DNA from 4 places in the Nocardia callitridis genome. Region 1 is predicted to be linked to each of the others. Evidence: riboswitches for the same ligand, from Rfam matches in the RefSeq annotation. Region 1 holds a riboswitch; each other region holds the start of a gene.
What was found. A riboswitch is a leader RNA that binds a small molecule or an ion and turns the genes downstream of it on or off. The one in region 1 is predicted to bind S-adenosylmethionine.
Positions count from the first base shown of each region.

Region 2: it holds a riboswitch for S-adenosylmethionine, as region 1 does, so the genes downstream of both, ABEA50_RS19120 (amino acid ABC transporter permease) here and ABEA50_RS07735 (aminotransferase class V-fold PLP-dependent enzyme) in region 1, are expected to answer to the same signal.
Region 3: it holds a riboswitch for S-adenosylmethionine, as region 1 does, so the genes downstream of both, ABEA50_RS04350 (rhodanese-like domain-containing protein) here and ABEA50_RS07735 (aminotransferase class V-fold PLP-dependent enzyme) in region 1, are expected to answer to the same signal.
Region 4: it holds a riboswitch for S-adenosylmethionine, as region 1 does, so the genes downstream of both, ABEA50_RS01945 (bifunctional o-acetylhomoserine/o-acetylserine sulfhydrylase) here and ABEA50_RS07735 (aminotransferase class V-fold PLP-dependent enzyme) in region 1, are expected to answer to the same signal.

Region 1 is NZ_BAABJM010000001.1:1,813,489-1,820,993, forward strand. It holds gene ABEA50_RS07710 (DUF2752 domain-containing protein) at 1-41, shown strand, start outside; gene ABEA50_RS07715 (hypothetical protein) at 49-225, shown strand; gene ABEA50_RS07720 (hypothetical protein) at 234-422, shown strand; gene ABEA50_RS07725 (M1 family metallopeptidase) at 424-1,755, opposite strand; gene ABEA50_RS07730 (Pls/PosA family non-ribosomal peptide synthetase) at 1,755-5,702, opposite strand; SAM riboswitch class IV at 6,087-6,200, shown strand; gene ABEA50_RS07735 (aminotransferase class V-fold PLP-dependent enzyme) at 6,248-7,505, shown strand, end outside.
Region 2 is NZ_BAABJM010000003.1:311,823-319,327, forward strand. It holds gene ABEA50_RS19100 (LLM class flavin-dependent oxidoreductase) at 1-276, opposite strand, end outside; gene ABEA50_RS19105 (GNAT family N-acetyltransferase) at 273-788, opposite strand; gene ABEA50_RS19110 (ABC transporter substrate-binding protein) at 817-1,779, opposite strand; gene ABEA50_RS19115 (amino acid ABC transporter ATP-binding protein) at 1,779-2,537, opposite strand; gene ABEA50_RS19120 (amino acid ABC transporter permease) at 2,666-3,724, opposite strand; SAM riboswitch class I at 3,913-4,007, opposite strand; gene ABEA50_RS19125 (glycosyltransferase family 2 protein) at 4,500-5,711, opposite strand; gene ABEA50_RS19130 (LppM family (lipo)protein) at 5,718-6,506, opposite strand; gene ABEA50_RS19135 (hypothetical protein) at 6,795-6,959, opposite strand; gene ABEA50_RS19140 (carotenoid biosynthesis protein) at 7,000-7,505, opposite strand, start outside.
Region 3 is NZ_BAABJM010000001.1:1,012,918-1,020,422, forward strand. It holds gene fgd (glucose-6-phosphate dehydrogenase (coenzyme-F420)) at 1-808, opposite strand, end outside; gene ABEA50_RS04325 (HAD-IIA family hydrolase) at 1,074-1,832, shown strand; gene ABEA50_RS04330 (MarR family winged helix-turn-helix transcriptional regulator) at 1,841-2,332, opposite strand; gene ABEA50_RS04335 (type 1 glutamine amidotransferase family protein) at 2,329-2,964, opposite strand; gene ABEA50_RS04340 (RpiB/LacA/LacB family sugar-phosphate isomerase) at 3,050-3,502, shown strand; gene ABEA50_RS04345 (O-succinylhomoserine sulfhydrylase) at 3,796-5,010, opposite strand; gene ABEA50_RS04350 (rhodanese-like domain-containing protein) at 5,007-5,420, opposite strand; SAM riboswitch class IV at 5,435-5,551, opposite strand; gene ABEA50_RS04355 (Rv0361 family membrane protein) at 5,607-6,074, opposite strand; gene ABEA50_RS04360 (FAD-dependent oxidoreductase) at 6,484-7,505, shown strand, end outside.
Region 4 is NZ_BAABJM010000001.1:412,745-420,249, reverse strand. It holds gene metX (homoserine O-acetyltransferase MetX) at 1-470, opposite strand, end outside; gene ABEA50_RS01945 (bifunctional o-acetylhomoserine/o-acetylserine sulfhydrylase) at 479-1,825, opposite strand; SAM riboswitch class IV at 1,843-1,954, opposite strand; gene ABEA50_RS01940 (NADP-dependent isocitrate dehydrogenase) at 2,404-3,621, shown strand; gene ABEA50_RS01935 (MFS transporter) at 3,875-5,026, shown strand; gene ABEA50_RS01930 (alpha/beta fold hydrolase) at 5,080-5,973, opposite strand; gene ABEA50_RS01925 (exodeoxyribonuclease III) at 6,041-6,853, shown strand; gene ABEA50_RS01920 (guanyl-specific ribonuclease) at 6,850-7,341, shown strand; gene ABEA50_RS01915 (barstar family protein) at 7,341-7,505, shown strand, end outside.

The DNA.
Region 1 (7,505 bases):
TGCGCAATACACCGTGGGGGACGTGGTTGACTCCGGTTTAGGAGGGACATGGATTCGATTCTGGGTCAGGTCTTTTCGATAGTTCTCGTGCTCGGTGCGTTGGTCGTGATGATTCCGCTGGCCCGTCAGGTGTTCCGACGGTCCCGACAAGACGACGAATCCGATGAATCCAAGGAATTCAGGGGGCCGGAATCCGGCCGAGACGACGAGGGAAAGGACCGCTGACCGCGACGATGAGCGATGTGCTGAAGCAAAGGGTGCGCGAGAAATTGGTCCGCCAGCTCGCCGAGGACCCCGCGACCGACGCCGAGCCGGACGATCAACGGCAGCTCGCGGTCGAGGCCGACCTGGAAACGCTCGACCATATCGCCGCCGACGACCCGATTATCGAGGAACTCGCCGCGCGCTACCTGGTGTTCTGACCTAGCGCTTGGCCGAGGGCAGTTCCGGCAACCGATCGGTGCGCAACCACGCGTCCCACAACGGGCGCAGCGCGGACGCGCTGTAGTGACCTGCCAGGTCGGTGAATTCCTCGGTGGTCACCGACGCGTGCCGGTAGCGCTTCGTCCATTCGCGCAACAGTGTGAAGAACTGGTCGTCGCCGAGCTCGAGGCGCACCGCGTGCAGGGTGAGCGCGCCGCGCTTGTACACCCGGTCGTCGAACATGTCGCGCGCACCGGGATCGCCGACGACGATGTCCTGCGGTAACCGCGAAAGGCCGTGTCGCGCCGCGCGAGCCAATTGATCGGCGGTCGGCCCGCCCGCCGCCTCCGACCAGATCCATTCGGCATAGCAGGCGAACCCCTCGTGCAACCAGATGTCGCGCCAGCGTCGCAACGTGAGGCTGTTGCCGAACCACTGGTGGGCGAGCTCATGTGCGACAAGTCGTTCGGCGCCGCGTCGTCCGTCGCAGTGGTTCGCGCCGAAGATGGAGATGCCTTGCGCTTCGATCGGGATTTCCAGCTCGTCGTCGGTGACGACCACGGTGTACGCCTCGAAGGGGTACGGGCCGAATCGCTCGGTGAACACCGCCATCATCCGCGGCTGCCTGGCGAAATCATGATCGAAATCGATGCGCAGCCGAGGGGGGAGCACGGCGTGCATCGGCACCGTGCCCGGTCCCGCTATCCGGTGCTTGCGGTACGGGCCGATCTGGATGGTCGCCAGGTAGCTGGACATCGGTTCGGTCTGCTCGTAGACCCAGGTGGTTTGGCTCGCTTTGGTCTGCTTGGCGATCAAAGCACCGTTGGCCAGCGCGTAGTACGGGGTGTCGGTGGTGATCGAAATCCGGTAGCTGGCCTTGGAACTGGGGTGATCGTCGCAGGGAAACCAGGAGGCCGCGCCATTGGGTTGACTGGCCACCAGCGCGCCCTCGGTCAGTTCCTCCCAGCCGACCTCGCCCCACTGCCCGCGCACCGGTTTCGGCGCACCCGAGTAATGCACACTGATCGCGAGTACCCCTCCGGCCGGAATCCGTTGGCGCGGTGTGACAACGAGCTTTCCCCGCTGGTGGGTGTACTTCCCCACCTTGGCTCCGTTGACGAAAACCTTTGTCACATGCAGTGATTGCGCGAGGTCGAGCGCGAAACGTGGTTGCGCCGCCGTGGTGACCGCGGTGATATCGGCACGTCCGGACAGCCGGTTGCTCGCCACGCGGTAGGCGAGGGTGAGCTCGTAGCGCGACACCCGGTAGCCCCGGTTCCCGTTCTGGGGTAGATAGTCATCGATCGGTGCATCGGCGAATTTGCCTGGCATCAGCGCGCTTTCGGGTCGCCCGTGAACCATGGGGCGATCGGGTTGCCCCACCAGCGAGTCGAGGGTGGCACCGCGTCGCCACGCATGACCAGCGAGGCGGGGCCGACCGTCGCGCCGTCACCGATGCTGGAGGCGGGCAATGCGACGCAGTGCGGTCCGAGGGTGGCTCCCGCGCCGAGGGTGACGGTGTCCATCGCCATGATGCGATCGTGGAACAGGTGGGTTTGCACCACGCATCCGCGTTCCACGGTCGCGCCGTCACCGAGTGTCACCAGGTCCGCCTCCGGTAGCCAGTAGGACTCGCACCATACCCCGCGTCCGATCCGCGCACCGAGCCCGCGCAACCAGATATTGAGCACGGGTGTTCCGGTCGCCGCACGCGCGAACCACGGTGCCGCAACGGTTTCCACGAACGCGTCGGATACTTCGTTGCGCCACACGAACGAACTCCACAGCGGGTGTTCCTCGGCGCCGATCCGCCCGACCAGCAACCATTTCGCCGACACCGCGCACGCACCGGCCACCGCGCCCGCGGCCAACAACACCACGCCGCTCAACAGGGCGGCGACGAAATGGCCGAGCCCGTGGGCGATCCAGGCGAGAGTGAACAGCACCCCGAGGCCGATGGCGAAGGTCACCATCACCGGGACCAGTCGACAGGTCTCCACCAGTGCGCGCGCCACCCGCAGCCGGGGCGGCGGGTCGAAGGTGCGTGCGGTGTCATTGCTTTCGGCGGAGCGGCGCAGCCGAACCGGCGGGCTGCCCAGCCACGACGATCCGGCCTTCGCCTTGGACGGCGCCGCCGAGAGCACCGCGACCAGGCCGTTCTTCGGGACTCTGCGACCCGGCGCGGTCATCCCGGAGTTGCCGAGGAACGCGCGCTTGCCGACCTTCGCTTCGCCGATGCGCAGCCACCCGCCACCCAGTTCGTAGCTGGCGATCATGGTGTCGTCGGCGAGGAACGCGCCATCGGCGACGGTGGTGAATTTCGGTAGCAGCAGGACGGTCGAGGCTTCGACGCTCTTGCCGATTCTCGCTCCGAGCAGGCGTAACCAGATCGGGGTGAGCAGGCTGGCGTACAGCGGGAACAGGAAGGTCCGCGCCGAATCCAGCAGGCGTTCGGTGGACCACACCTGCCAGCCGACGCGGCTGCGGACGGGGTGATAGCCCTCGGTCAATCCGATGCTGAGCAGCCGGACCGCCACGATTGTCGCGATCGCGTACACGCCGAGGCTCAGCAGTGTCGCGACCGGAAGGATGGCCAACGCGCGACCGAGTCCGCCCGCGATGGTACGGGTGTCGCGGACGAACCAGGCGATGAACAGCCCACCGACGGCCAAACCGAAGATCGGCATCGCGGCCAACACCATGGACGTGACACCGAAGACGCCGACCCAACGCCTTGCCCTTTCCGGGGTGTGTGCGGGCCAGCGATGCCTGGCCTTGCCGATCTTCGCGGCGGGCGAACCCGACCATTCCTGTTCGGCCTTCACCTTGCCCGACACCGAGGAACCGGCGACCACCTCGGCGTTTCTGCCGATCTTGGTGCCAGGAAGCAGGATCGAGCGCGCGCCGACCACCGCGCCGGCGCCGATGGTGATGGGGCCCAGATGCACGACGTCACCGTCGAGCCAGTACCCGGACAGGTCGACCTCGGGTTCGACGCTGCATCCGTCACCGAGTTCGAGCATGCCGGTCACCGGTGGCAGGGTGTGCAGGTCGACACCGTGGCCGATCTTCGCGCCCAGTGCCCGCGCGAACGGCACCATCCACGGCGCACCGGACAGATTCTCGGCGCCACTGGCCTCCGACAGGCGCACCGCGGCCCACAGCCGCAGGTGTACCGAGCCGCCGCGCGGATAGCTGCCGGGCCGCACGCCGCGCAGCAGTACTCGTGCACCGGCGACACAGATGGCCATCCGACCCGGTGGCGTGATGAACAGGACGAACGCGATCAGCGTCCACCACCACGACAGCTGCGGTAGCCACGGCAGCGAACCGGACCAGCTCGCCACATTGCCGACGATGGCGAGCCAGGTGAGCCATTGCAAACCGGTGAGTGTGGTGAGTGGGACGGTGGCCAGCACCTGGGTCCACTGCGCGTGCCGCGGCGTGGGGGTGACGACGCGTTCTTCGACGGCGACGGCGGGGGTGCTGCGGTCGAGTAGTTCGGCGAGCGCGCCGAGGCGGGGGTGATCGTAGAGGTCGGCGACGGCGATCTGCGGATACCGTTCGCGCAGTGCGGCGACCAGTTGAGCGGCCGACAGTGAACCGCCGCCGAGGTCGAAGAAGTCGGCGTCCAGGTCGGTGACGTCCGCGCCGAGAATCGAATCCCACAACCCGGCAACCCATTCCGCGGTGCCGGTGAGCTCGTTGTCGACATCGTCCTCGTCGTCGGCATTGGGCAGCGGCCACGGCAGCGCGTCGCGGTCGACCTTGCCCGAGGTGCGAGTCGGTAATTCGGCCACCACCGCGAGCCGTGGGATCAGCGGCGTTGGTAGGTGTTCGGTGAGCAGGGCGCGTGCGGCCTTGGAATCGAAGTCACTGCCTGGGCCGGTCAGATACCCGATCAGGATCTTGTTGCCCGCCTTGGTGGTTCGGATCGCCGCGGCGGCGCCGGTGACACCGGGTAGGTGTTGCAGCGCGTTGTCGATCTCACCGAGTTCGATGCGGCGACCGCCGAGCTTGATCTGATCGTCGGCGCGGCCGAGGAACACCAGACCCGCACTCTCGTTGCGCACGAGATCGCCGCTGCGATAAGCGCGTTCCCAGCCGACCGAGGGCAGTGGCGCGTATTTCTCGGCGTCCTTGGCCGGATCGAGGTACCTGGCCAGGCCGACACCGCCGATCACCAGTTCACCGGTTTCGCCTTCGGCCACCGGGTTTCCGGCCTTGTCCACCACGACCAGGTCCCAGCCGTCCAGCGGTAGTCCGATCCGGATCGGCGGGTTGCCGTCGAGCAGCGCCGCGCACGCGACCACCGTCGCCTCGGTGGGGCCGTAGGTGTTCCACACCTCGCGTTCCGAATCACCTTTGGCCGCGAGGCGTTCGGCCAGTTCCGGTGGTACCGCCTCGCCGCCGAAGATCAACAGGCGCACGGCATCGAGTGCTTCGGCGGGCCAGGTCGCCGCGAGCGTCGGCACCGTCGAGACGACGCTGATCTCCCTGCGTACCAGCCATGGGCCGAGATCGGCGCCGGTGCGCACCAATTCGCGTGGCGCGGGAACCAGGCAGGCGCCGTTGCGCCAGGCCAGCCACATCTCCTCGCAGGAGGCGTCGAAGGCCACCGAAAGACCGGCGAGCACGCGGTCGCCCAGTCCGATCGGCTCGTCTTGCAGGAACAGCCGTGCCTCGGCGTCGACGAAGGCGGCGGCATTGCGGTGCGTGACCGCGACGCCCTTGGGGGTTCCGGTCGAGCCGGAGGTGAAGATGATCCACGCGTCGTCGTCGGGGGCGGGCAGCGCGGACGGACTGTCGTCGGCGCGGGTCTGCTCGGCGGCGCGAATACCCGCGGCGGTGGTTTGCACACCCTCGCCGGTGACGATCGCGGTGACCTGCGCTTCGCCGAACACCAGTTGCGCGCGTTCGGGGGGATCGTCGGCGTCGACCGGGACGTAGGCGGCACCGACGTAGAGGACCGCGAGGATGGTGACGTAGAGCTCGTGGCTGCCCGACGGCATGCGGACGCCGACACGATCACCGCGCCGCACACCGGCGATGGCCAGCCGGTTCATCGTGTTCTCGATCGCGACGACGAGTTCGAGATAGCTCAGCGTGACGCGGCCGTCATCGATGGCGGGGGCGTCGGGGTCGGCCTGCGCGGTGGCGGTGAGGATATCGACGAGGGTGCGCGGCGCCGGCGTGCGCGCACCGCCCGCGAGTGCGGGCGAAGTCTCCGGTATCGGCGGGGTCACCTCGGGGACCTCTTGGGCTTCTGGTTCGAGCATGACGCTCCGCCCACCTCCCATCGACGTGCCTCGCATCTCTCTTGTTGTTTCACAGCTGGGTTACCAGTGGGCAAACGCCCAGGTGACCGATTGTCTACATTACCTGGGCCTGCCCGTATCTACTGCTCGCCGAACGATTGCCAAAGGCGGGGGAGTGGTCGTGGCTCGTTGCGGGAACCGCCGGTCGAGGCGCGCTTTCCGATGCCGATGCCTGGTGGACGCCCGCATCGGCGCGGTTCGCCAGATGATCGCTGCGACGCTCGGGAGGCGCCGGTGTGATTCGGCTCATCGTCCGGCGTCGGTGCGGCTCAGTGGAATCGGGCGCGGTGGGCGGGCGCGCGAAGGTGTTGACACCGTGGGGGGGCTTCTGTCAATCTCGGATGAGGTCATGAGTACCAGCGTTCAGCCCCGGCTTGCTGGTCGGCAACCCTCCTCCGCGGTGGGGTGCTCCGGGTGACGACCAGGCCGCCGTTCACCCGAACGCGGCAAGCGCGGACTCGCACGATCCCCTGATCACGGGTCCCCGGAGCCGATGGGATTACCTGATGACCACCGCTGTAGACCAGTCCTGTGCCGCCCTCGCCGAAGTGTCCGGCCGTGACCTCGAGGTGCCGCTCGTGCAAGGCGGAACCACGCGATACGCCAACTTCGACTACGCCGCGAGCGCACCCGCGTTGACGCAGGTGACCGACCGGATCCAACAGCTGCTCCCGTATTACGCCAGCGTGCATCGCGGCGCCGGTTACGCCTCGCGGATCTCCACCGAGTGTTACGAGGCGGCCCGAGGGTCGGTGCGTGAGTTCCTCGACGCCGACACCGATCAGGTCGTGGTGTTCACCCGCAACACCACCGATTCGCTGAACCTGCTCGCCGCCTGCGTTCCCGGTGACACCGTCGTGCTCGACGTGGAACATCACGCCAATTTCCTGCCGTGGGCCCAGCACGGCCGCCGCGTGGTCCGTGCCGCCGACACCGTCGAAGAAACCATCGAACGCCTGGTCGCCGAACTGTGCGCCAAGCCGGCCGCGTTGCTCGCGGTGACCGGTGCCTCGAACGTGACCGGTGAGGTGCTGCCGCTGCGCCGGTTGGCGACCATCGCACACGAATGCGGCGCGCGGATTCTGGTCGATGCCGCCCAGCTCGTGGCACATCGGCGAATCAGCCTGCGCGACAACGACATCGATTACCTGGCTTTTTCCGGTCACAAGCTGTACGCGCCGTTCGGTGCCGGTGTGCTCGTCGGCCGCCGCGACTGGTTGGAAGACGCCGAGCCGTACCTGGCCGGTGGCGGCGCCGTGCGTGAGGTCACCACCACCGAGGCCAAGTGGGCGGCGGCACCGCAGCGGCACGAGGCGGGTTCACCGAATGTGCTCGGTGCCGCGGCATTGGCCGCCGCCTGCGAGGCGATCGCCGCGATCGACACCGAAACCCTTGTCGCGCAGGAACGACGACTCACCGACCAGTTGCGCGCCGGACTGTCGGCGATCCCCGGCGTGCGGCTGTTGCGCATCTGGGACGACAGCGCCGACGCCGTCGGTATCGTCGCGTTCACCCTGGACGGTTTCGTCCCCGGCCACGTCGCCGCCTACCTTTCGGCCGAGCACGGCATCGGTGTGCGCGACGGTCGCTTCTGCGCGCACCCGCTGCTGGCTCGCCTCGGCATCGACGGCGCGCTGCGCGCGAGCGTCGGGCTCGGCACCACCGACACCGATGTGGATCGTTTGGTCACCGCCGTCCGCATGCTCGTCGAGCAGGGCGCGACGTGGGATTATGCGGCTACCGACGGCCTGTGGAGCCCCACTC
Region 2 (7,505 bases), on a different contig from region 1:
GAACGCGCGCACCGGGTCGAGCAGGCTCAGCGTGGTCACCGCGGTGAACAGGGTGATCCGCGAGGTCACCGCGGCGATGTGACTGAGCACCACCGGCGGCGACGCGGAAAGGAAGGGGTCCTCGTGGCGCTCGCCGACGGCGAACCCGTCGAAGCCCAATTCCTCCGCCACCTTGGCTTGTTCGACGACGCTGAGCAACCGTTCCCTGGTGCCGGGCAGTTGTCCGGTGATCGGATCGGGGACCCGGTTGATCAGCGTCATCAACAGAAACTTCATGCGGTCTCTCCCCATTCGCCTGCGGCGAGATACTTCTCGAACGGGTGCGGGCCGATCTGCGCCGCGGGCACCGATGCGTCGTAGCGCGCGGTATATCCCGTGGCCAGATACAGCGCGACGGCTTCGGGCTGGCGCCAGCCGGTCGTGAGGTAGACGCGCCGGTACCCGCGGCGCGCGATCTCGAGTTCCAGTTGCTCGACCACGAACTGGCCGAGGCCCCTGCGCCGATGCTCGCGGGCGGTCCAGATCCGTTTCAGCTCCGCGGTTTCGGCGTCGTAGCGTTGGAAAGCGCCGCCCGCGACCGGAACGGTGTCCTCGGTGACCACGAGCAGCGCGCCGTCCGGCGCGGCGAAGGCGGTCGCGGGGTGCTCGCGTAATGCGGTGTGCATCTCCCCGACGCCCCCGCCGTAGCGGTTGCTGTATTCGAGGGCGAGCTCGGCGAGCAGCGGTTGGGCCAGCGGATCGTCCTGGGCGACGCGGTGCACTCGCCGTCGCGCCGTCGAATCCTGCATCGGCGAAGAATTTTTCAGCGACACGCCCTCACTCCTTTCTCGGCAGACCCTGCGGGTTGATCCGCGACTCGGTCACCTGCTCGGACTGCAAGCCCCACCGATCGATCACCTGCTGATAGGTGCCGTGCTCGATCGCGTAGTTCAGCGCCTGCTGGATGGGGCCGATCAGGCCGTTGTCCTTTTTGGTGGTCACCGCGATCTCGCCCTGCAATGCGGTGCCGGCGCCGGAGAAGGTGCCCACGATCTTGGTCTGCTTCGCGGTGGCCGAGTGGTAGATCGCGCTCGGGTTCGGACCGAGGTAGCCATCGAGGCGGTGTGAGGCCAGCGCGAGGTAGTAGTCCGAGGTCTGCTGGAAATAGGCGATATCGATCGGGGCCAAGCCCTCGGCGGCGTTCTGCTGATTCCATTCCACCAGCAGCTGTTCCTGGTTGGTGCCGGTACCGACGCCGATCCGCTTGCCAGCCAAGCTGGTTCGGTCCTTGAAGTCGAGGTCGCTGTCGTTGGGCAGCTCCAGCGCCACGGTGTCCTTGCGGTAGGTGGCGAAGTCGTACTTGTCTTTACGCTCCTCGGTGACCGTGACGTTCGAGACGAAAGCGTCGACCTCACCGGAATCGATGCGCACGAAGTTTTGCGACCAATCCGCCGCGGTGATCTCGAGTTTCAGTCCGAGGATGTCGGCGACCAACGAGGCGAAGTCCACTTCCGAGCCGACGATCGTCCGGTCGTCGGTGGCGTAGAAGCGCAGCGGCGGCGCGGTGCCGGAACTGCCGGTGACCACCAGCGTGCCCCGGTCGCGGATCGCCTGCGGCACCGTGGCGGCGATGCTGTCGACCTTGTCCGCATGCACCCGTGTCGACTGCTCGGGGGAGAGGTCGAACGTGGTTTCGCCGACCGTGGCGGGGTCGGGGTCGGCGCAGCCGGAGGCCAACACCGCGACCGCGGTCGCGACAGTGGTGGCCAGGACGGAGAATTTCATCGAATACCTGTTCATCAGCGAACTCGGGACAGGAACGCACGGGTGCGTGGATGGGTGGGGTGATCGAGGACCGCCTTCGGCGGTCCCTGTTCGACGATCGCGCCTTCATCGAGAAACACGACGGTGTCGGCGATTTCGCGGGCGAAGCCGATCTCGTGGGTGACGATCACCAGTGCCGTGCCGTCGTGCGCGAGGTCACGGATCACCTCCAGCACCTCACCGACGAGTTCGGGGTCGAGGGCGGAGGTGGGCTCGTCGAAGAGGATCACCCTCGGTCGCAGTGCCAGTGCGCGGGCGATCGCCACCCGTTGCTGTTGTCCGCCGGACAGATTGCGCGGATACGCGTCGGCGTATTCGCCGATGCCGACGCGCCGCAGCAGCGTGTGCGCCTCGGCCTCGATCTCGGCGCGGTCGCGGCGTTGCGCCGAAAGCGGTGCGAGGGTGACATTGTCGAGCACGGTCAGGTGCCCGAACAGATTGAACTGCTGGAATACGAACCCGATCCGGGAACGCTGCTTGCGCACCGCCCGATCCGAGAGCGCGTGCAGGGTGTCGCGGCGTTGGCGGTAGCCGATCAGCTCGCCGTCGATGCGCACCGTGCCCGCGTCGAGGGATTCCAGGTGGTTGATCAAGCGCAGCAAGGTGGACTTGCCCGACCCCGACGGTCCGATCACGGTCACCACCTCGCCGGAGCGCACGGTGAGGTCGATGCCGCGCAGCACCGTGCGCGCGCCGAAGGATTTGCGGACCCCGCGCACCTCGACGGCGAGCATTTCGGTGGGTGTGGTCTCGGTGGTGGACGGTGTGGTTCGGGTTGTGGCCGGGGTGCCCCCGGTTGTCACCGGCGTTGCCTCGGGGGTATTCGTGCTCGGCGCGCCGGTTTCGGTCGTAGCTGTCTCGGTCACGGCTGTGCCTGCGCCCGTGCGAAACCGGTGGTGGCGGTATCGGAATCGGCGACAGCACGCACCCTGTCCCACGCTCGTCGCCACGGCGGTGGCGCGACGGGGCCCGTGCTGCCCCTGGCGTAGTGGCGCTCGATGTAGTGCTGTGCCACCGAGAGGACCGTGGTGAGCACGATGTACCAGACCGTCGCCACCATCAGCAGTGGAACCACGCGCCCGTTGCGGCCGTAGATCACCTGGACCTGGTAGAACAGCTCCGCGATCGCCATCACCGACACGATCGAGGTGCCCTTGAACAGGCTGATCACCTCGTTGGTGGCGTTGGGCAGGATCGAGCGCATCGCCTGCGGAACCACCACCGTGCGGAACTGACGCACCTTCGGAATGCCCAGTGCGGCGGCGGCTTCGAGCTGGCCCGCGTCGACGGAGATGATTCCCGCGCGGATGATCTCGGCCGAATACGCCGCCTGGTGCAGCGCCAGACCGATCACGGCCGCGGTGAACCCGCTGATCACGCCGTTGACCTCGAAGGTGAAGAACGCGGGGCCGAACGGGATGCCGAGCGAAATCGTCCGGTACAGGTAGGCGATGTTGAACCAGAACAGCAGCTGCACGATCAGCGGGATCGAGCGGAACGCCCAGATGTAGCCCCACGAGATCACCCGCAATACCGGGTTGTTCGACAGGCGCGCGATCGCCAGCCCCGTGCCGAGCAGGAATCCGAGCGCGGTGCCCCATGCGGTGAGCTCGAGGGTGACCTTCAGCGATGTCAGCACCGATCGCGCGGTGAAGTACTGCGCGAAGGTCGGCCAGTCCCAGCCGGGGTTGGTGGCGAGGCCGTGCGCGAACTGCGCGAGCACCACGAGCGCGATCACGCTGACCACCCACCGCCACGGGTGCCTGGTCGGCGCGATCTTCGGGGTGGTCGGCGTGTGCCGGCCGTCGACCACCGTGGACGATGCGGTGGTGTCGACGGTGGTCTGGGTGCCGGTGTCGGCGGTGTTCTCGGGGTGGGTCTCAGCGGTGTCCGCTTCGCCGGGTGCGACTGACGCACTCATCTCGGGTCCTTCGACGGAACGTGGGTGACCGTGCCACTCGGGCACCGGTCACGTCACCCGGCCAGTCTCGGGTGGCTAACTGCTGGCTGCGCGGATCAGTGACGACAACCAGCCGATCCGACCTTGCCGTAATCGATGTGTCGGCGCCGCCAGCAGACGAAATGATCAGCGGAAATTCCCACGTCGTTCCTCCATCGATCCCGGCGGAAGCACCCGCACCCGATCGCTCGAGGGGTTGCTGCGACGTCGACGAGCCAGGTCTCTCGGTCGCTCTGGATGGTTGATTTCGGCTCGGTGGAACGTCGGGTCAGCGGCCGAGGCCCCGAACCGACAACCGCCGAGCCGAACCATCATGCCCAGCGCCCGAAACATCAGACAAGGAAAGCGATCACGCTGAATGTAGCCATTGCCGCACGGGCTTCAGGGAGGTAGATACGGTATTCGACGCAAGCCCTGCCACGAATCGAGGCGGTCGGCAACGCGCCTGCGGACGAGCTACCCCGCTTGCCTACCCAGCGGGTGGCGCCGGACAGCGTTCGGGTGATGCGTTGCCCGCGTCGACCGATCCGGGTAGTGCCAGCGCAAGGCGCAGAATGTTCGACCGAGGTCCATCTTGCCCGGCCGTGGTAGCGCCGGCGACGGGGCCGGTCGGCTACTTCATTTGTCGGTCGGCCATCGCATGGTCCGGCATGCCGCCCCATTCGACCCGAACATGTTTTACCCCTTGGTAATTCGGCGACGAAGTCGGACCGTTGGTGCACGCGGCGATGCGGAATCACACCGAAGCGGCCGGTTCGGGTGTGCGGCCGGGGACCGCGAGCGCCCGTCCCTTCCAGCGCAATCCGTCCCGTCGGCGGAGGCGACAGGATCGCACCCACAACCGGAAGTAGGCGGCGACGCCGAGTGGATGAGCGAGGCTCGCGAGTAGATCCGCGACATTCGCGCGGCGTCCGGTCTCGAGACGGCGGGCCAGCAGCCTGCTGGTGGTCGCGGCCAGATAACCGAGGATGCCTGTGCGGCGCAGCCTGCCGTGACCGCACAGCGCGGCGATCGGCGGCACCAGGAAGGCCAGTGCGGCAACGGCTCCCACGGCGGACCCGGCGAAAACCGAACCGCCGTAAGCCGACCAGAGCCAGCGGGTGTACCCGGCGTCCAATTCGCGTGCGTCCCGGTACATGCGCGTGTGCGCGAGTTGCTCCGCGGCGAGCACCGCGGTGCGACGTCCGCTACGGCGCAGCGCTCTGGCAATGTCCAGATCCTCGGTCACACTGTCGGCGACCGCCGCGTGGCCGCCGATCGCACGGTAGTCGGCGGTGTCGAAGACGAGGAACTGCCCGCACGCCACGGTCGTACTCGCGCGCGTCGTGCGCTCGGTCGCCGTGACCGGCACGGTCGAGGCCCACGACCAGCACAGCAACGGTTGCACCAGCGCCTCCGTCAGCGATCCGGACCGCTGACACGGCCACGGCGCGAGCAACGAAACCCGCCGCCGACGCAACTCGCGCACCGCCGCCGCGATCGCCTCGGGTGCCAGACGCACATCGGCGTCGAGGAACACCAGCACCGGCGTCGTCACCTCGTGCGCCAATCGCGCGCAGGCGGCGGCTTTTCCGGTCCACCCGGCTGGCGGCTCGGTGTCGCCGCGCAGCACGACGAACCGAGGGTCGCCCGCCACCGCGCGGCGGGCGAGGTTCGCGGTGTCGTCGCGTGAGGCGTCATCGAGGATGCGCACCGTCAGCTGATCGAGCCCGCGTTGCGCACGCAGATCCGCGATCAGCGCGGGCAGCCGGTCGGCTTCGTCGCGGGCGGGCACGCACACGGTCACCGCCGCGCTGTCGGCGGTGTCGGCGGCCGGTCGATCAGCCAAGGACCGCACGGTGAGTCGGTTGTAGGCGGCGACCGCCACACCGCACAGCGCGAAGGCGGTACCGACCCGGGTCGCCGTCGTCGCGACCGACACACGTCGTCGCCGTAGCGATCCGGCCATCGCGACTCAGTCGTTGTCGATGAGCGAACGCACCAGTCGACGCGGCGAGAACCCGGTCGGTGCCCCCGGCGCGGCGGGGTTGCGGTCGAGATACGCCACGGCGGCCACCAGTGCGGCCACCGCGAGCGTGATGCCACCCATGATGACCGCCCAGCCCGCGAAAGATCGGGTGTTCGGATCGGCGTAGCTCACTTCGGCGCGCACCGTCGACACATCACCGGCTGGCAGCTTCCACGACACGATGTTGTCGCCCTCGCGGTTGCCGTTGGTCTTGGCGACGCGCGCGGGGAAGGCGATGGTGAACTGCACGTCGGAACCATGCGGTGGAACGGTTTTGAGGTCGATCCTGCCGTTGAGGGTCACCAGGTCGCCGGTGCGGGCGAAGGAGAGTTGGAACATGCCCTGGGTCTGTTCGGAGAGCCCACCCAGCTGTTGCACATCGCCGAAGGACAGGTCCTCGAAGTACACCTGGCTGCCGACGTAGCCGTCCTGGCTGTAGGGCTCCACGCGCAGCTTGGTCGCCAGCGATTCCGGCGCTTTCAACTGCGGGCCCTTGTCTTCGGCCGTCGCGGGGATCACGGCGGCCACGATCCGTCCCGACACACGGTCGTTGGACGAGACACCCATCGAAGCCTGTACCCGCAGGCAGCCCGCGAGGAACGGCACCAGGAACGCGGCGAGCAACACGGCCGCGGTGACCCTGAGCGCGCCGTGGCGAGCGCGCAGGTGTCCGGTTCGCGGCATGGCCGTGGCATCGGGTGTCGTGGTGTCGGGACTCGGCTGCACGGATGACATCGTGCCAGGCCGAGTACCCGAGATGCCACGCGACGGGCGGAACGGTCGCGAAGGACTCGAATCCGAGTCCCGCATCACGAAGCAACGCCCCGAGCTTCGCACCGAACGAACCCGAGCACGCACGGCGTCGCGCCGCCCGTGCCGGAAGACCTCCGCGAGGACCGCACTCGGTGCGACAAGTGATCTGCGTGCGAATTCGTGGGCGCGCGTGCGGATTTCATCCCGGGGTCACGCCGCGGCGTCCGCACGGGAGAACGGTCCGCGCGTCGGCCACGGCGGCAGCAGCGTCTAACCGAGGATGCCGGACGAGCTGCCGATCACGTGGTCTGGTCGGCGTAGCGGCTTCATCCTCGGGTCGATGTTCGCGCAGGGGATGGGGTCGAGACCGCGCGACGGTTCGATGACCGGATCGGCGCGGTGGCTGAGCGGCTGGCCGACCGTCGAATCCGACATCCCGGTAGCCGTCGACCTCGTGACCTGGTCGGCGGGATGGCTACGGCAGCGGGTCCCTGTCCGCACGGAGGAGGGGACCGCGCCTGCGTGATCGCCACAGCAGTCCGACGCCGAGAATGCCGAACCCGACGCCGCCGTACGCCGCCGACCGTGGCAAGCCCAGGAAGACCGCGTGGGCGAGGATCGAGCCGAACCACGTCCACAGGAACACCGCGATCGGCACGAACATTGCCGTCGGCGCGGGATCGGACAGCGGTGGGAAACGTCGCGCCAGCGTAGTAAGCAGGACGGCCATGAGCAGGGCGACCGCGAACCAGCCGAGATAGTTGGTGTATGGAATGGCGGGCAGGCCCGGCAATCCGGAGCCCTCATCGCACCAGGTCCAGCGACCGTCGGCGACCATCTGCGGGTCGAGGAACAGATCCCAGCCCACCGCGCCGACCGCGGTGAGCGCGATCCGATTCGACGTGCGATCCGCGACGGCACCGGCCACCATCCACACCGGATACAGTCCTCCGGTCCAGGCCAGCGCGATGACCAGCGGGA
Region 3 (7,505 bases), 800 kb from region 1:
CTTCCATCTCGATCGGATCGGTGATGCTGTGCTTCTGCTCCGGGGTCAGCGACAGCGGCGCCCAGAAGCGCGTGTTCTCCAGCGCCAGTTCGGGATCGGTGTCGTAGGAGATCTTGATCTCGATCATCCTGTCGATGTCGCCGGTGGTGCGGCCCACCTTGGTCGCACCCTCTTCGACGGCGGGCAGCAGTTTGTCGGTGTAGAGCTCCATGCCCTTGCCCGAGGTGCAGATGAAGCCGTCGCCCGCGCGACCGGCGTACCGCGCGACCACGGGCCCACCGGCCGCGATGTAGATGGGGATGCCACCGGGCGGCACGTCGTAGATGGAGGCGCCGACGGTGCGGTAGTACTGGCCGTCGTAGTCGACCCGGTCGCCGGTCCACAGCGCGCGCATCAGGTCCACCGATTCGCGCAGCCGCGCGAAACGTTCCTTGAATTCCGGCCACTCGCCCTGGTATCCGGTGGCGATCTCGTTGAGCGCCTCACCGGTGCCGACACCGAGCATCACGCGCTCGGGGAACAGACAGCCGAGGGTCGCGAAGGCCTGCGCGATCACCGCGGGGTTGTACCGGAACGTCGGGGTGAGCACCGAGGTGCCGAGCTGAATCCGCTTGGTGCGCTCACCCACCGCGGAGATCCAGGCCAGGGAGAACGGCGCGTGCCCGCCCTCGTGCCGCCACGGCTGGAAATGGTCACTCACACTCGCACTGTCGAGCCCGTGCTCCTCGGCCAGTACCGCGATCTCCACCAGTTCGCGCGGTCCGAATTGCTCGGCCGAGGCCTTGTATCCGAGTTTGAGATCACCCATCTGCGCCACTCCTTCGCTGCCATCGAGTGCGGAGGTCTTCCGCATCGTGTCCGGCCGCAGGCAGGCTGCGGTCACCTCCGGCTACAACCACTGCTCGCACAGGAACGTTCCCGGCGTCGCGAGTGATCTTGCGGCCGTGGTTGCACCCTAGCCCGACGCGCACGGGTGCTGCACATACTCGCGTCCCGCCCACGAACGGCCCCGCATGATCGACAATTGTCCGGTGACCGTGGATGACGAACCGATTCTGTCCTATCTCACCGACATGGACGGCGTGCTGGTGCACGAAGACACCCTGGTACCCGGTGCCGACGACTTCTTGGCCGAATTGCGCGCTAACGAGACGCCGTTTCTGGTACTGACCAATAACTCGATCCGCACCCCACGCGACCTGCAGGCGCGCCTGCGCCAGTCCGGATTGGACATCCCGGAGACCGCGATCTGGACCTCCGCACTGGCCACCGCGACCTTCCTCGACGAGCAGCGGCCCAACGGAACCGCCTATGTGGTCGGCGAATCCGGGCTGACCACGGCCCTGCACGAGATCGGCTACGTGCTCACCGAGAACGATCCCGACTACGTGGTGCTCGGCGAGACCCGCACCTATTCGTTCGAGGCGATCACCACCGCGATCCGGCTGGTCGAGCGCGGCGCGCGGTTCATCGCGACCAACCCCGACCCCACCGGTCCTTCCCGCGACGGCTTGCTGCCCGCGACGGGTTCGGTCGCCGCGCTGATCACCCGCGCGACCAATCGCGATCCGTATTACGTCGGCAAGCCCAACCCGTTGATGATGCGTTCGGCGCTGCGTCAGATCGGCGCGCATTCCCAGTCGACGGTGATGATCGGTGACCGCATGGACACCGACATCATCTCCGGACTTGAGGCCGGGTTGCGCACCATCCTCGTCACCTCGGGGATCTCCTCGCGCGAGTCCTACGAGGCCTATCCCTACAGTCCGACGACGGTGATCGATTCCGTCGCCGACCTGGTCGGCCGCACGAAATCACCGTTCGCCGAGTGAACACCGACTCAGTCCGATTCGATCGCGTCCAACGCCGCACGCAGCGTTGTCAGTGCCTCGACCACGTGCGCGAAGCGCTCGTCACCGAGTTCGGCCGTGAGCCGTTCGGCCATCGCGGCATGCCGGGGTGAGATGTCGTGTACCGCCGCAAGACCCGCGTCGGTCGCGACGAGCAGCTTCGCGCGCCGATGCGCCGGATTGGGCCGGTATTCGGCCAATCCTTTGCCCACCAGCAGGTCCGCGATCCGCTGCACCGCCTGACGACTGATGCCCATCGCCCGGCCGATCTCCGACACCGAGAGCGGTTCGCGCAGTACCGCGCCGAGCACCTGCCACCACGCGGCGGTGAGCCCGGCCGGTCTCGCCAATTCCTCGGCGACCGCGAGGAATCGGCCGTTCAACTGGAACGCGGTGATCGCCGCGGTACTGAACAGGTCCTGCCGGGATGCGGCGGAGCCCGACTTTCCCGCCCTCGAATCCCGTTGCGCCCCTGCGGTCATGCGCGCGCTTCGGGCGGCTGCCACTGCGCGAGAACGGCATAGGCCGAAGGATCGGAGTGGGCGAACACCCGATACCAGGCGTCGAGGATGTGCGGCTCGAATACGTCGAGCCTGCCGAGTACCTCGCGCGCGAACGCCACGGGTGCGACGCCGCTCGCGGTGACCAGGTCGCCGTCGGTGACCGCCGGTTCGGCCACGTAATCGTTGGCACCCGCGTACCCGCTCGCGGCCAAGAACTCCGCCGCGTTGCTGGTATGTCGACGCCCGTCGAGCAGTCCTTCGGCAGCCAACCCGAAGGTGGCACCGCAGATCGCGGCGACGGGGGTTCTCGCGTCGAGAAACGCGCGCGCCGTGCGCGCGAAGGGGGCAAGCTCACCCGTGGTCCAGGTGTCGGCACCGGGCAAGATCAGCATCGCGCTCTCGGCCGGGCGCAGATCCGACAGTGCCAGGTCGGGCACGATGCGTAGACCGCCCATCGTGGTGACCGGATCCGTGGTGAGACCGACGGTGCGCACCTGCCACGCTCCCGGTTCCCGATGCAGATCCGGCTGGTTGATGTGCGCAGTGGCCGCGCCCACCTCCCAATCGGCGAGGGTGTCGTAGACCGCCATGTGCACTACATTTTCGACCATGCCAACATCTTGTCAACATGACACCATGTTGTCAATCAACCTCCGGTCCGTGCGCGATTGCCCGGCGGCCGCCTACCCTGACCCCATGCGGATTTCAGTGTCGGCGGACGAACGAGTCGGCGTCGCCGACGAGGTGGTTCGGCTGCTGCGCGAAGCCGGACACGAGCTCATCACCCGTGGCGCACTGGCCGAGAGTGAACGCGACGACTGGGCATGGGCGAGCGAGGCGGCGGCGCGTGACGTCGCACAAGGACGTGCGGATCAGGCCATCGTGTGCTGCTGGACCGGAACCGGGGCGTCGATCGCCGCCAACAAAGTCGACGGCATCCGCGCCGCCCTCTGCGGCGACGCGGCTACCGCGGACGGCGCACGGCGCTGGAACGACGCGAATGTGCTTGCGCTGAGCCTACGTTCGACCTCGGCCGCGCTACTGCGCGAAATTCTCGATGCCTGGTTCGCCGCCGCCCCCAGCACCGAGGCCGACGATCGCGCCAATATCGACCACCTCGCGCGGATCGAAAGCACCGACAACCCCTGACCACACGGCGCCGCGGGCATGCCAGGGCAATACTCGGCCGGTGCTCGCGGCGCCGACAACGATCGACCGCATCGCGGTGCTCGGCACGCCCGACGCGCTGGATGTCACCGACCCCATTGCGCGGCCCAACACCTCCCCGACCGCACTCACCGAGCCAACGCTCGGCACAGGGCTTCCACGGCGGATCGCCGCACCAGCGAACCCACTGCCCGCCGTCGGTACACCACGACTGCTCGGACCGGCTCCCTCGCTGTCCACCTCGTCGACTGAACCCGACCGAAGCAGCGGGAAGCTCAACTCAGCGCGGCATCCAGATCGCCGAGCAGGTCTTCGATGTCCTCCAGGCCCACCGAGATACGCAGCACACCGTCGGTGAGACCTATGCTTGCGCGGCCGTCCGGGCCCATCGCGCGGTGAGTAGTGGTGGCCGGGTGGGTGATCAGCGTCTTCGCATCACCCAGATTGTTGGAGATGTCGATGATCCGCAGGCCGTTCAGCACCTCGAAGGCGCGCTTCTTCGCCTCGGCCTCGGCCGCTTTCAGCTCGAAGGTGACCACGGTTCCTCCGCCACTCATCTGCGAGGTAGCCAGGTCGTACTGCGGATGCGAACGCAACGTCGGATACCGCACCCAGCTGACGGCGTCGCTGCCATCCAGGTATTCCGCGATGCGCGACGCCGAGTCCGCGGACTGACGCACGCGCAGCGGCATCGTCTCCAACCCCTTGAGCAGGATCCACGCGTTGAACGGACTCAGCGCGGGCCCGGTGTGGCGAATCAGCGTCTTCACCGGTCCGTTGATGTAGTCCTCGGCGCCCAGAATGACACCGCCGAGCACTCGCCCCTGACCGTCGATGTGCTTGGTACCCGAATAGACGACCACGTCGGCGCCGAGCTCCAACCCGCGTTGCAGCAGCGGGGTGGCGAAGACGTTGTCCAGCACCACTTTCGCGCCCGCGGCGTGCGCGAGTTCGGCGACCTTGCGCACGTCGACCAGTGTCTGCATCGGATTGGCTGGCGTCTCGAAGAACACCGCCGCCGTCGGCACCGACAAAGCCGCTTCCCACTGCTCGAGGTCGTCACCGTCGACGAAGACGGTCTCGATACCCCAGCGCGGGAGGATCTCGTCGCACACCACATAACAGGAACCGAACAGGCTGCGCGCGGCCACAAGTCGATCGCCCGCGCGCAGCAGCGCACCCAATGCGGTGAATACCGCCGACATTCCGCTGGAGGTCGCGAAGCAGGCTTCGGCACCTTCGAGCAGCCGCATGCGCTCCTCGAACATCGCGACCGTCGGATTGCCGTACCTGGAGTAGACGAAATGCTCGACCTCGCCGGTGAACGCGGCTTCGGCGGCCTCAGCGCTCTCATACACGAAACCCGAAGTCAGATACAGCGCCTCCGAGGTCTCCTCGAAACCCGAGCGCCGCAATCCCCCGCGCACACCGAGGGTCGCGGGGCCGACGCCGTCGGGTAGTGGGCGCTCGAACGCGCCACCGGTGATCACGACTGCCGCCAGGGCAAGCCGAGCGCACGCCATCCGGTGGCGCCGCGGTGGCCGAATTCGTCGATGCCGCCCTCGAAACCGTCGAGCACGTTGTAGGAGGTCGCGAATCCCGCGGCGGTCGCTGCGGTCGCCGCGCCGATGGAACGCTGACCGGAACGACACAGGAAGACGACGGGGGCTTGTTCGCGGCCCGCGAGTTCGGCACGCAGTTGCTCGACGAACGCTTGGTTACGCGCACCCTGCACGTCGACCCACTCGAGCAAGACCGTCGGCCGATCGATCGAACTGGTATCGGGCACACCGACGAAGCGCCATTCGGCATCGGTGCGCACGTCGACGAGCACGGCTTCGGGGTTGTCGCGCAACAGCTCCCACGCCTGCGCCGGGGTGATGTCACCGGCATAACTCATGTGGACCTCCTGTGAATCCGCACTTGCCGCGAGCGGGTTCGACACGCGGCCGGGTCGTCACCCGGAGCACCCCACCGCGGAGGAGGGTTGCCGACCAGTAATGCCGGGGCTTGACACTGGTTCTCATGACCTATGAATGAGATTGCATGCAGCGGGGGCAACCTGTCAAACGGTAGCGCCGAGCGCTCAGCCTGCGGGAATCGGCTGGTTACACACCAGCCATTTGCCCGAGGAGCTGATCAGCCGCCATTGCGCGGTCGTCTCTTTGCCGTCGACTTTCGTGGTTACCGTGGCCTTCCCTTGTTCGCCATTGGCCTCGGGGGTGTCGATATTCGTGACCTCCACGGTCTTTTCGACACCGTCCTGGCCGGCCAACGGCGAACGCCCCGCATCGAAGTCGCGGCATACCGCCCCGGACGGGGCGAGCGTGTGCGCGCTGTTGACGCCCTCGACGTAATTGCGCACCGCGGCGGCGAGCTTGTCGGCCGCTGTGACATTTTTCTCAGCGGGCGAGAGCAGGCCGCCGATGACGATGCCCGCGAGCACGAGGACAGCGAGCACACCCGCCGCGATGAACGGCACGAGCGACCGCGCGTCGGTCTGGTCGACCGTGATCACGTCGTCGTCGGCCTCGGTGGATGGTTGCTCGGTCATGCTCCGATGATCCCTGGTCGCGCGCGGTATCCGACACCGGGGGCCGCGGTGACCTCGACCAGGCACCGGACCAACCGGACAGCACACGGCGATCACCATGAACCGGACGCACCGGACCACCCGGCAACCGTAGTCGCCCGCCGCGAACGTCACGAGATTCACCGCACCGGCACGGGGAACCCCCGTCGCGCACCGATAGAATCGCGGGGAGCGGCCCGCTGTCCTCACCCCGAGAACCGGGAGAACATACAGCTCAGCGGCCGTGGCGACGCGAGCGCCGGATGGCCACCAGCCAGGGGTTTCGCTTCGTTCGCATCGTAGAGGTACCGCCGACCCGGTGCGATAACTTAGCCTGGGCTAAGAAGACGTCTGTCAAAAGTTTTTCCGACCATTAAGGGTGCGCGTAAAGATGACCGAACAGAGTGCAGCGACTCGCCCGCTCCGCATCGCGATCGTGGGCGCAGGACCGGCCGGAATCTACGCCGCCGACGCATTGATGAAATCCGATGCCGAGGTGAGCATCGACCTGTTCGAGCGGATGCCAGCGCCGTTCGGCCTGATCCGCTACGGCGTCGCACCCGATCACCCCAGGATCAAGGGCATCGTCACCGCACTGCACAAGGTGCTCGACAAGCCCCAGGTCCGCCTGCTCGGCAATATCGACTACGGCACCGACATCGCCCTCGACGACCTGCGCACGTTCTACGACGCGGTGATCTTCTCGACCGGCGCCAACGCCGACCGCGCGCTGGAGGTCCCCGGCATCGGCCTGGACGGATCCTATGGCGCCGCCGACTTCGTCTCCTGGTACGACGGCCACCCCGATGTGCCGCGCACCTGGCCGCTGGACGCGGAGAAGGTCGCCGTGCTCGGCGTCGGCAATGTCGCGCTCGACATCGCCCGCGTACTCGCCAAGACCGGCGACGAACTGCTGCCCACCGAGATCCCGCCGAATGTCTACGCCGGGCTCAAGGCCAGCAAGGCCGTCGAGGTACACGTGTTCGGTCGTCGCGGTCCGGCACAGGCCAAGTTCACCCCGCTGGAACTGCGCGAACTCGACCACTCCCCGACCATCGAGGTCATCGTCGCGCCCGAGGACATCGACTACGACGAGGGCTCCGAGGCTGCGCGCCGCAACTCCAAGCAGGTCGACATGATCTCGAACACCCTGGAACAGTGGGCCATTCGCGATGTCGGCGACCGCCCGCACCGGCTGTACCTGCACTTCTTCGAGTCGCCGTCGGAGATCGTCGGCGAGGACGGCAAGGTGGTCGGACTGCGTACCGAACGCACCGAACTCGACGGCACCGGCAACGTCAAGGGCACCGGCGTGTTCAACGACTGGGACGTGCAAGCGGTCTACCGCGCCGTCGGCTACCTCTCGCAGAACCTCACCAGCCTGCCGTTCGACGATCAGGCGGGCACCGTGCC
Region 4 (7,505 bases), 1.4 Mb from region 1:
GCGAGGCGGTCGATGCCGATCCGGTCCATCAGGATCCGCTCGGCGGTCACCTGGTCGCGGATGGAGATCTCCGGAAACCTTGCGCCCCAAGGCTTTCCGTCGGGCGCGCGGGTGGAGGGCCCGGTGCTGCCCTGGCAGCCGCCGAACACGTTGGTGGAGATCACGCACCACTCGTCGGTATCCACCGGTGCGCCCGGTCCCACCATGCCGTCCCACCAACCGGGCAGCGAGTGGATGTCGTCGGGGATGCCGACGACATGCGAGTCACCGGTCAACGCGTGCTCTACGAGCACCACATTGTCCAGCGCGGGGGACAACTCGCCCCAGCGTTGGACCGCGAGATGAACGTCGGGGACGACGGCGCCGCTTTCCAGCGTGACATCACCGATGCCGATCAAGCCGAGTCGTCCGTCGGGCGGGGGTAGCAAACTCGCTGCCGATTCCGCGGAACGGGCGGTGCCTGGTTCGATGCTCACGGTCACGTCGTCGCGGCCGCGAATCCGGCACGCAGGTCGGCGAGGATGTCATCGATGCCTTCGATGCCCACCGCGAGTCGCACCAGTCCCGGGGTGACGCCGGAGGCCACTTGCTCCTCGGGAGTCAGCTGCGAATGTGTGGTCGACGCGGGATGGATCACCAGAGAACGCACGTCCCCGATGTTAGCCACATGGCTGTGCAGCACTAACGCGTCCACGAACTTCTTGCCCGCCTCGACGCCCCCGCGCAGGTCGAAGGCGATCACGGCGCCAACACCCTTGGGTGCCAGCCGCTTGCCGCGTTCGTACCACGGCGAGGTCGAGAGCCCGGCGTAATGCACGGCGGTCACCTCGGGCTGGGCGCTGAGGAACTCGGCGACGGCGTGCGCATTGGCGACGTGTCGGTCGATCCGCAGACTCAGTGTTTCGATGCCCTGGGCGATCAGGAACGCGTTGAACGGGGACACCGCCGCGCCGAGGTCGCGCAGCAGTTGCACGCGGGCCTTGAGCGCGAAGGCCGGTGCGCCGAGTTCGGCGAAGACCGCGCCGTGGTAACTGGGGTCGGGGGTGGTGAAGCCGGGGTAGCGCGGCTGGCCCGACGGGTCGGTGACCGTCCAGTCGAAGGTGCCGCCGTCGACGATCACGCCCGCGATGGCCGCGCCGTGGCCGCCGAGATACTTGGTGGCGGAGTGCACGACGATGTCGGCGCCGTGTTCGAAGGGGCGCAGCAGGTACGGCGTCGGCACGGTGTTGTCGACGATCAGTGGCAGGCCCGCGGCATGGGCGACGGCGGCAATGCCGGGAATGTCGAACACGGAACTGCTCGGGTTGCCGACGGTTTCCCCGTAGAGGGCCTTGGTGTTGGGCCGGATGGCGGTGCGCCACTGCTCGAGGTCGTCGGGGTCCTCGACAAAGCTCACGTCGATGCCGAGCTTGGGCAGCGTGTAGTGGAACAGGTTGTAGGTGCCGCCGTAGAGGTGCGGACTGGACACGATGTGGTCGCCCGCCGCCGCGAGATTCAGGATGGTGAGAGTTTCCGCGGCTTGCCCGGAGGACACCAGCAGTGCGGCGACACCGCCTTCGAGTGCGGCGATGCGTTGCTCCACCGCGTCCTGGGTGGGGTTCATGATCCTGGTGTAGATGTTGCCCGGCTCGGCCAACCCGAACAGTGCGGCCGCGTGATCGGTGTCGCGGAAGGTGTAGGAGGTGGTCTGGTAGATGGGCAGGGCCCGAGCGTTGGTTTCGCTGTCGGGGGTCTGCCCGGCGTGGATCTGCTTGGTCTCGAACGACCATTGCGCGGGATCGATGGTGGGTTCGTTCTCGGACGATGGCGTGGCTGATTCGCTCATGTGCTGGAAACCTCCTGCAAGCGCGCTTGCTCCCGACCTTCGAGAGCCAGGTCATCACCCGGAGCACCCCACCCGCTGCTGGAGGGTTGCCGGCCAGCGAGCCGGGGCTTGGCGCTGGCACTCATGACCTTTTCGCATCATAGCGGGGGTGGGTCGACGCTCGAAATCCCTGCTGTGATCTCGGCGCGGTCCATGCGCGGTGGTGGGTGGGGGCGGTCGGCCAGCGGCGCGGTCATCGCGGGAACGGGTGGTCGCACGGGCGGGGGATTGTGGCGACGATCACTTTCGTGGATTATGTCCCGTCGCGGCAGGCTGGGTTGTTCGGGCCCCGTGCTGACCTGGGCGGTTGAAATCTACCGATCAGTAATAGTTTTTCGCCATGAGGGTTGTGACGTTCGTAATCGGGGATGCCCGCTCGGTGGGGAATGCAGAAGCAGTACGCTTGTCTTGTTTGCACCACCTGTCTCGCGGACAACGCGGGGCATATACGTTGTCTGTTGGAACAGCTGGGGTCCGCTCACAAGCGTGTTCGCCTGGCCGTGCAACGAGGGCACCATCCTAGGAGGACACGAAGATCCATGTCCAAGATCAAGGTTGAAGGCACCGTCGTAGAACTCGACGGCGACGAGATGACTCGGATCATCTGGCAGTTCATCAAGGACAAGCTGATCCATCCGTATCTCGACGTGAACCTCGAGTACTACGACCTCGGCATCGAATACCGGGACAAGACCGATGATCAGGTCACCGTGGACGCCGCGAACGCCATCAAGAAGCACGGTGTCGGCGTCAAATGTGCCACCATCACGCCCGACGAGGCGAGGGTCGAGGAATTCGGCCTGAAGAAGATGTGGCGCTCGCCCAACGGCACGATCCGAAACATTCTCGGCGGCACCATCTTCCGTGCGCCGATCATTATCTCCAACGTTCCGCGCCTGGTGCCGGGCTGGACCAAGCCGATCATCATCGGCCGTCACGCCTTCGGTGACCAGTACCGCGCCACCGACTTCAAGGTCTACCAAGAGGGCACCGTCACCCTGACCTTCACGCCCGCCGACGGCAGCGAACCGATCCAGCACGAGGTCGTGAAGATGCCCGAGGACGGCGGCGTCGTCATGGGGATGTACAACTTCAAGCAGTCGATCGTCGACTTCGCGCGTGCCTCGCTCAATTACGGCCTGCAGCAGAACTACCCGGTGTATCTGTCGACGAAGAACACCATCCTCAAGGCCTACGACGGCATGTTCAAGGACACCTTCCAGGAAGTGTTCGAGACCGAGTTCAAGACCGAGTACGACGCGGCGGGCCTCACCTACGAGCATCGCCTCATCGACGACATGGTCGCCTCCTCCATGAAGTGGGAGGGCGGCTACGTGTGGGCCTGCAAGAACTACGACGGCGATGTGCAGTCCGACACCGTCGCGCAGGGCTTCGGTTCGCTGGGCCTGATGACCTCGGTGCTGCTCACCCCGGACGGCCAAACCTGTGAGGCCGAGGCCGCACACGGCACCGTCACCAGGCATTACCGTCAGCACCAGCAGGGCAAGCCCACCTCGACCAACCCGATCGCGTCGATCTTCGCCTGGACGCGCGGGCTCGAGCACCGTGGCAAGCTCGACAACAACCCCGAGCTGATCGGCTTCTCGCAGACGCTGGAAGACGTGGTGATCAAGACGGTCGAGGGCGGTCAGATGACCAAGGACCTCGCCGCGCTCGTCGGTGGCGACCAGAGCTACCTCTCGACCGAGGAATTCCTCGCGGCACTGGACACCAACCTGGCCCGCGCCCTGCGCTGACCAACAGCGTTGCGCTGCGTCAACAGCGCTCAGCACGAACGAATTCGGGCACCCGCACCCCCCGAGGGGAACGGGTGCCCGGCTTGTTTTCGTCGGTCCTTTCGCAGGTCGCGGCCGTCCGTGTTCGAGATCACCACCAATCATGGGATGACCTGTGCGAACTCGCTCGTTACAAGCACTTGTGACCAGCCCCGTGACTACCGTGACCACAGCACCCGACGAGGCTCCGAGAACCACCTGGCACATCCCGGCCATGCTCGCGCTCGCCCTTGGCGGATTCGGTATCGGTACCACCGAATTCGTCACCATGGGTCTGCTCCCCGACATCGCCTCGGCGATGAAGGTCTCCGAACCCAGCGCCGGATACGCGGTGTCGGCGTATGCGATCGGTGTCGTGATCGGTGCGCCCGTGATCGCCGCCTCGTGTGCGCGGGTCCCGCGCAAGCTGCTGCTGATCGTGCTCATGGCCGCCTTCACGCTCGGCAACCTGGCGACGGTGTTCGCGCCCACGTTCGGGACGCTGATCGCCGCACGTTTCCTGACCGGCCTTCCGCACGGCGCCTATTTCGGCGTCGCCTCCCTGGCGGCGGCAACGCTCGCGCCCGCCGGGCAGCGCGCCAAATCCATCGCCGCGGTGATGTTGGGGTTGAGCGCGGCCAATGTGGTCGGTGTTCCCGCCGCCACCTGGTTGGGTCAGCACCTCGGCTGGCGTAACGCGTTCGTGGTGGTCGCGGTGATCGGGGTCGCGACGATCTTCGCGCTCCTGCGTTATGTGCCGCAGTTGACCGGGATCGTCATGACCAACCCCGTCACCGAACTCGGTGCGCTGCGCCGCCCGCAGGTGCTGTTGTCGCTGCTGGTCGGGGCGATCGGCTTCGGCGGCATGTTCGCCGTGTACACCTACATCGCCACCACCCTCACCGACGTGTCGGGACTGCCGATCGGCCTGGTCCCACTGGTGTTGATGCTGTTCGGTTTCGGCATGGTGTTCGGCAATATCCTCGGCGGCGTGCTGGCCGATCGCGGCGTGGACCGCGCGATCTTCCTCGCCATGATCGCGATGGTGGTGATCCTCGCCGGTTTCGTCGTCGCGGCACACAACCCCTACGCCGCGGCCGTCGGTGCCTTCCTGGTCGGCAGCACCGGTTCCGCGCTGGCACCCGGCCTGCAAACGCGACTGATGGACGTCGCGGCCGACGCCCAAACCCTTGCCGCCGCCCTCAATCACGCGGCACTGAACATCGCCAACGCCGCGGGCGCCTGGCTCGGCGGCATCGTGATCGCGGCAGGGTACGGCTACACGGCTCCAGCAATGGTCGGTGCGGGTTTGGCAGTCCTCGGCGTGCTGCTGTTCACGTTCACCGTGTGGGTCGCGCGTCGCCCCGCGACCAGCGAAAACTCGTGATCACCAGGGCTCGGGGTGTCGGTGATCGGTTGTAGCCGCGGTTGTCCTCGTGGTTATACCGCGCGCAACCTGTTTCGACTGGCGTACACGTGTTCCGCGATCAGGGTGGCGATGCGGTCGGGTGCCTCGAGCATGGGGACGTGGCCGACGTTGTTCACCAGGATTCGGTCGGCGGACGGGGGGAGTTCTTTGAGGTAGCGGCGTGCGTACACGCGGTTGGGGATGACTCGGTCGTATTCGCTGAGCAGCAGGCGTACCGGAGTGGTGAGGGTGGACAGGTCCGCTTGCTCGGGGCCGCGCATACTGCCCAGGAGTGTCGAGACCACGGAGTCGCAGTGCAGCGCGGCGAGGATAGCGGTGGTGGCGTCGCGGCGCGAGACCGCCGCCGCGTTCTTGCTCAACCACAGCAGCGCGAAGCGCCGCGCGATCGGGTTCTTGATCCCGAAATCACCCAGCCGCTTGCCGATTGCGAGCACCGGCACCAGCGAGAAGAACTTCGCCGCGATCGTGAACTGCGCCAGCGAGGGGATGTGCCAGCCGCCCGCCGGTGCGATCAGGGTGAGAGTGCGCGCCCGTCCTCGACGCGCCAGTTCGACCCCGACCCAACCGCCGAGCGAATTGCCAGCGATATGGCAGGTGCGCCAACCGAGTTCGTCCAATTGTGCTTCGACATGATCAGCGAGCGCGTGCACGTCCGCCGTCCGCCCCTCGGCGGACGCGCCACCCCAGTGTCCGAGGAAGGCTGGCGCGAACACTTCGCACTGTGCGGAAAGCCGCGCGGCGGTCTGCTCCCAGCAGTGCGGCGACATCATGAATCCGTGCAGGAGCAGTAGCGGATCGCCAGAACCGGTGTGCAGCGCGGTGATCGGCGCCGGGTGTGCGTCCGGCGGGGTGGGGCGCACCCCTACTCGCGGGGCCGACTTCGACTTAGTGGGATCGGATGACATCGCCATCCCCCTTCCTGGACACCGATGTCCGGAAAAATTCATCTGGACTGCATTGTACGGTCGAGCGGTGCCAACAATCATCTCTACTGTGAACGTTAACGGCGTCCGCGCGGCAACCGGCAAAGGCATGCTTGCCTGGCTGGCCGCTACCGAAGCCGACGTTGTCTGTTTGCAGGAGACCAGAGCCACCGACGAACAAACCACGAAGGCGCTCGCGCCCGCACTGGCCGACGGTTGGTGGTTGACCCATGCCGAGCCGGAGGCGAAGGGCAGGGCCGGTGTCGGCATTCTGTCGCGCCGCGAACCCGATTCGGTGCGGATCGGTCTCGGGCAGAGCAGAGAGTTCGGTGGGATCGAGCGTGGCAGTGGCGAATTCGATGCCAGCGGTCGCTACCTCGAGGCGGATTTCGACGGCGTCACCGTCGCGAGCGTGTATGTGCCCTCCGGCGAGGTCGGCACGCCACGCCAGGACGAGAAGTACCGATTCATGGGCGAATTCGGCCCATACCTGAAGTCGCGCACCGGGGAATTCGTGGTGTGCGGTGACTGGAATATCGCGCATACCGAGCTCGACCTGAAGAACTGGAGGGGCAATATGAAATCCGCGGGATTCTTGCCGCAAGAGCGGGCATGGATCGATGAGCTGCTCGACGCGGGCTACCGGGACGTGGTGCGTGAACTACATCCCGACGAAGCCGGTCCGTACAGCTGGTGGTCCTACCGTGGCCGGGCGTTCGACAATGATGCTGGTTGGCGCATCGATTACCAGATGGCGCGTGGTGAGATCGCCTCGCGTGCGAAGCAGGCCGTGGTCGAGCGTGCGGATTCCTACGATCAGCGCTGGTCCGACCACGCGCCTGTGGCGGTGCAGTACCGATGAAACTTTCTCCGAAGATCCTTCGTACGTTGACCGCGGTCGGCGCCGTGGTGCTTGCCGCGGTGGTCGCGGGTGTGCTCGCACTGCTCGGTGACGACGGCGCCAGCACCAACACCGCCTCGGCGACCGCGACACCGTCGGGTACCTCGCTGACTTCGGCGGCGCGGCCGAACCCCGGCTCGGTTGCCACACCGGTCAAGCAGGTGGACGGGGTTCCCGACCATGCCTTCAAAACCTTGACCGAGATCGATGCCGGTCGCTGGCCGGAGTCGGCGAATTCGCCGGGCACCAAGGGTGGCGGCCCTTGGCAGAACCGTGGTGGTGATCTGCCCGCCAAGGACGATTCGGGCAAGAAGATCACCTACCAGGAGTGGGATGTGAATCCGAAGATTCAGGGACAGTCGCGCGATGCCGAACGCATCGTCACCGGTAGCGACGGTTCCGCGTGGTACACCGGCGACCACTACAAGACGTTCACCAGGATGCGTTGATGACGGCGACGGTGCGGTGGTCGCGTTTCCTGGCTCGGCCCGCCGAGAGCGGGTCGTCCGACGGGTTGCCCGCTTCGGAGTCGCCACCCGCGATGGGTTCACTCGCGGTGAATGCCGCGCAGCTGAGCGGGTTGCGTGCGCTGGCACCGTCGGATTACCTGGTG